DNA from 2 places in the Stenotrophomonas sp. STEN240 genome. Region 1 is predicted to be linked to the other one. Evidence: riboswitches for the same ligand, from Rfam matches in the RefSeq annotation. Region 1 holds a riboswitch; the other holds the start of a gene.

Region 1 (2,460 bases):
TTTCAAAGCCATCGTCGAACAGGTCCTGCTCCCAGCGGCCACGGCCAATGGTGGTATCGACGAAGCGCTCGGCTTCCCTGCGCAGCTTGCGTACCTTGCGCGAGTTGGCATCGCCGGTCAGTGCCTCGTAGACCGCATCCAGCGTGTCGAAGGTGATGCCCACCGATTCGTTGGCGATGCCTGTCACCGCCGGCATCAACTGGCGCACCCCGTTCTCCAACGCGCGCAGGCGTTGTGCATCGGCAGCCGATACCGTCTGCATGCGGTTGTCGATGCTCAGCTGGCCATCGTGGAAGACGATCTCGCGCATCGGCAGGGCATCGCGACGCAGCCAGATGCCGCCACCGTCCACCAGCACGTTGTAGTCGGTAGCCACGCCGCACTGGTCGGCGGACAACGTTGGTGCTTTGACCGTACCGGCGTGGGCCGCCAGTGGCAGCAGCAGGGCCAGCGAGCTGGCGATGGGCAACAGGCGCATGGTGTGACTCTCCTGCCGGGGGTGGGTGCAGCTTGGCTGCTTACGCCAGCGGCGGCGTCGGCCGGAAGTCACGTTGGCGGATTTCATGCGGAATTTACGTTGTTCAGGCAGGCGCAGCGCGTGCAAAAAAATACCGCAAAAGGCTTGACTGCGCAGTCAGTTCGGGCGGTTTGCCCGCACCGTTCGGTGGCCCGCGACAGCCAGCCCTTGTGCCGCAAGGCTTGGCGAATATTTACTAGATTTGGTGTTGACCCCGTCATATACCCCCACTATCTTGTGCCTCGTCGGTTCCAACGGGGCATGCCTCGTTGGATTGAAAGGGAAGCAGGTGACGCCGTTAAGGCCATTCCAGCACTGCCCCGCAGCGGTAATTGGGAACGACCCCGCCACACAGCACTGAGGCAAACGGCCTTGGGAAGCGGCGGAGTAGGAAGAAGGCCTTGGTCTTCGCGCCCATGAGTCCGAAGACCTGCCGACAGCCACGCGATGCACACCGCGTGGTGCCGGCTGCGGTGTCTTCGAGGGGAAGACGGCTGGTGACGTGGTGCCGTGGCTGCTGCGACCGTCGGGTCGTGGGCTGTCGCGGCTGCTGCGACGCCGTCCTTCCATGCTCGCGCCTCCGTACCGGCTCTGCTTCCTGCGCGGGCAGGAGCTGCGTGCATAACGCTCAAGGACACCATCGTCGTGACTACCTCTCTTACTGACGTCGCTCCGGCTGAAGCCGGTTTTGAACTGACCCCGCCGCCGACCGCCACCGCCATGAGCGTGACCAAGCGCAATGGCAGCACCGAGCCGGTAGACCTCAACAAGATTGTCCGCGCCATCCAGCGCTGCTGCGAAGGCCTGCATGCGGTTGACCCGATGCGGGTTGCCACGCGCACCATCTCCGGCCTGTACAACGGCGCCAGCACCCAGGAACTGGATGAGCTGTCGATCCGTACCGCTGCGCTGCTGATCGGCGAAGAGCCCGAATACGGCCGCCTGGCTGCACGCCTGCTGGCCAACTTCATCGGCAAGGAAGTCTCCGGCCAGGAAATCCACGCGTTCTCGCAGTCGGTTGGCCGTGGCCACGAAGTGGGCCTGATCAACGACCGCCTGCTCAACTTCGTGCAGGTCAACGCACGCAAGCTCAACGATGCGATCGATCCGGCCTACGACCTGAACTTCGATTACTTCGGCCTGCGCACCATGTATGACCGCTACCTGCTGCGTCATCCGCATTCGCGCAAGGTCATCGAAACGCCGCAGCAGTTCTTCCTGCGCATCGCCAGTGCGCTGAGCGAGGACGTGCCCGAAGCACTCGCGCTGTACCAGCGCCTGGGCAGCCTGGACTATCTGCCGTCCAGCCCGACCCTGTTCAATGCCGGCACCAGCCACGAGCAGCTGTCCTCGTGCTTCCTGCTGGATTCGCCGCAGGATTCGCTGGAGTCCATCTACGACCGCTATGCCGATATCGCGCAGCTGTCCAAGTTCAGCGGCGGCATCGGCGTCAGCTATACCCGCGTGCGTTCGCGCGGCTCGCTGATCAAGTCCACCAACGGCCACTCCAACGGCATCGTGCCGTGGCTGAAGACGCTGGATTCCTCGGTGGCTGCGGTCAACCAGGGCGGCAAGCGCAAGGGTGCAGCCTGCGTGTATCTGGAAACCTGGCACGCCGACATCGAGGACTTCCTCGAACTGCGCGACAACGCCGGTGATGATTCACGCCGCACCCATAACCTCAATCTGGCCAACTGGGTGCCGGATCTGTTCATGCAGCGCGTGGAAGCCGACCAGGAATGGTCGCTGTTCGATCCGCGCGTGGTGCCGGAGCTGACCGACCTGTACGGCCCGGCCTTCGAGCAGGCTTATGTGCAGGCCGAAACCCAGGGCAAGGCGCGCAAGAGCGTGTCGGCCCGCAAGCTGTATTCGCGGATGATGCGCACCCTGGCCGAGACCGGCAACGGCTGGATGACGTTCAAGGACAAGTGCAACCTGGCCAG
Region 2 (2,460 bases), on a different contig from region 1:
CCGATACGCCCTGCGCGGTGACGCCGTGATCGCCAGCGAACACCACCACCGGTACCTGCTGCGCCACCGGCTGATCCACGCCCTGCAGCGCGGCCAGTTCAACCGCCAAGGCTTCCAGCCGGCCCAGCGCACCTTCGGGTTTGGTCAGCTGGCGCTGGCGGGCCAGGGCGCGCTGCCGGTATTCCTGCGAAGGCTGCCCGCAGGCCTGCCCGTACCATGTTTCTGTCACGACACTTCCGATACTGCGTTTGCAGCACGCATTCTAGCCATTCGCCGTGCATTACCGCCGATTGGTGTTGGCGGCTGGCGCTACAGGCACGCATGGAACGCAGCCCCGGTAAGCGCGGCGCACCCGGGGGATCGGTGTGCAACGTTGTTGCAAACCGCCGCAACCTGCACTCCCGGGTGCGCTGCGCGTACCCGGGCTACGTTGGCTCATGGAGGCTTGGTGCCACAACGGCATGAACGCCCCATTCCGGCAGCGCTGGCGGCAATGGCATAGAATGCGCGCACTTTCGGGTGACCGTCCGGCATTGCCGGCCGGTTGAAACGGGAAGCCGGTGCCGCGCACTGCTGGATCTCCAGCACGTCGCCATTCCGGCGCTGCCCCCGCAACGGTAAGCAGGACAAGTCCAGACATGGCGCCACTGTGCACGGCACGGGAAGGCGTCTGGACGGAAGCAGCAAGGCTGCTTCGCCTGCGAGTCCGGAGACCGGCCCGAAAGCCGACTGGTTGCGATGCGGAGGGCATGGCGGCGGCTGTAGCGCCGTGTGCGCCGCCTCCGTCTTCTCCCTCCTCTGGCAGCCTTCCCCATCCGCCTGCGCGGGAGCGTGCAGGCCCAGGAGCTTCCATGAAACTGTCTTACCACACCCTGTCCCTCGCCCTTGCCCTGGCATTGCCGGGCGTCGCCGCTGCGCAGAACGCACCGACCGAGCTGGACGACGTCACCGTTACCGCCACCCGTACCCCCATCTCCATCGAGAACAGCGTGGTGCCGGTGCAGGTCATCGACCGTGCACAGATCGACCACAGCCAGGCCAACTCGCTGCAGGACCTGCTGCGCGGCCGCGCTGGCCTGGATTTCGCCAACCAGGGCGGTACCGGCAAGATCACCTCGCTGTTCCTGCGTGGCAGCAACTCCAACCAGGTGCTGGTGCTGGTGGACGGCGTGCGCGTGGCCTCTGCCACCAATGGCATGGCCGCACTGCAGGATCTGCCGGTTGACCAGATTGAGCGGGTGGAAATCGTGCGCGGCCCGCGTTCGAGCCTGTACGGCTCCGAGGCCATTGGTGGCGTGATCCAGATCTTCACCCGCAACGCCGGCAAGGGCCTGCAGCAGAACCTGGCCATCACCGCCGGCAGCAACAACCTGCGCCAGGTCAGCGCCGGCTTCAGCAACCGTGGCGAGCGTGGCTGGATCTCGGCACAGGGTGGCTACCAGGAGACCGACGGCATCAACGCCTGCCGTGGCACTGCCGCTGGCTGGGGCGCTGGCTGCTTCGCCGATGAGCCGGACCGCGATGGCTACCGCAATACCTCGATCAACGTGCGCGGCGGCTACGCCCTGACCGACACGCTGAGCCTGGAAGGCCATGTGCTCAACGCCGACAGCTTCAACGAATACGACGGCAGCATCTTCGGCGGCAACGAAGCCGACAACCGCCAACAGGTAATCGGCGCCAAGCTCGCCTGGACCGCCTCGGATGCCTTCCGCCTGACTGCCCAGGTTGGCCGCAACCGCGACGAAGCGGACAACTACTTCGCCGATGCCGATGCCGGCACCCGCAGCTTCGCCAGCGCCTTCGACACCCGCCGCGACACCGCCAGCGTGCAGGGCGACTTCAGCTTTGCCGAAGGCCAGCAGATCACTGCCGGTGCCGATTGGCAGAATGACGAAGTCACCAGCTCAACCGCATTTGATATCGACCAGCGCGACAACCTGGGCGTGTTTGCCGAGTACCAGGGCCAGTTCGGCGCGCATACGCTGCAGGCCAGCGTGCGCAATGACGACAACGAGCAGTTCGGCAACCACACCACCGGTAGCCTGGGTTATGGCTTTGCCTTCGGCAATGGCCTGCGTCTGACCGCCAGCGCCGGCACCGGCTTCAAGGCGCCGACCTTCAATGATCTGTACTACCCGGGCTTCAGCAACCCGAACCTGAAGCCGGAAGAATCCAAGAGCCTGAACCTGGGCATCGCGCAGTACGCCGACAACTGGAACTGGACCTTCAACGCCTACGAAACCCGCGTTGACCAGCTGATCGGCTACGACAGCAACTTCGACCTGGTCAACGTTGCCGAAGCGCGCATCCGTGGCGCCGAGCTGACCGGCTTTGTTTCGCTGGCTGGTTTCGACATCAACGCCCAGGCCAGCTTCACCGACCCGCGCGACCACACCTCCGGTGCCGCCAGCTACGACAACCTGCTGGCACGCCGCGCGCGCACCAGCGGCCGCATCG

Evidence for each region. Region 1 has a riboswitch for cobalamin ahead of ACVOKO_RS04620 (ribonucleoside-diphosphate reductase subunit alpha). Riboswitches for the same ligand answer to the same signal wherever they lie in the genome.
Region 2: linked by a shared signal. The riboswitch ahead of btuB (TonB-dependent vitamin B12 receptor) and the one ahead of ACVOKO_RS04620 (ribonucleoside-diphosphate reductase subunit alpha) in region 1 are both predicted to bind cobalamin.

What each region holds. Positions count from the first base shown of each region.
Region 1 is NZ_JBRRBO010000006.1:131,073-133,532, reverse strand. Features, by position in the region: gene ACVOKO_RS04625 (DUF2884 family protein) at 1-478, opposite strand, end outside; cobalamin riboswitch at 746-969, shown strand; gene ACVOKO_RS04620 (ribonucleoside-diphosphate reductase subunit alpha) at 1,238-2,460, shown strand, end outside.
Region 2 is NZ_JBRRBO010000011.1:84,480-86,939, forward strand. Features, by position in the region: gene cobT (nicotinate-nucleotide--dimethylbenzimidazole phosphoribosyltransferase) at 1-229, opposite strand, end outside; cobalamin riboswitch at 501-736, shown strand; gene btuB (TonB-dependent vitamin B12 receptor) at 852-2,460, shown strand, end outside.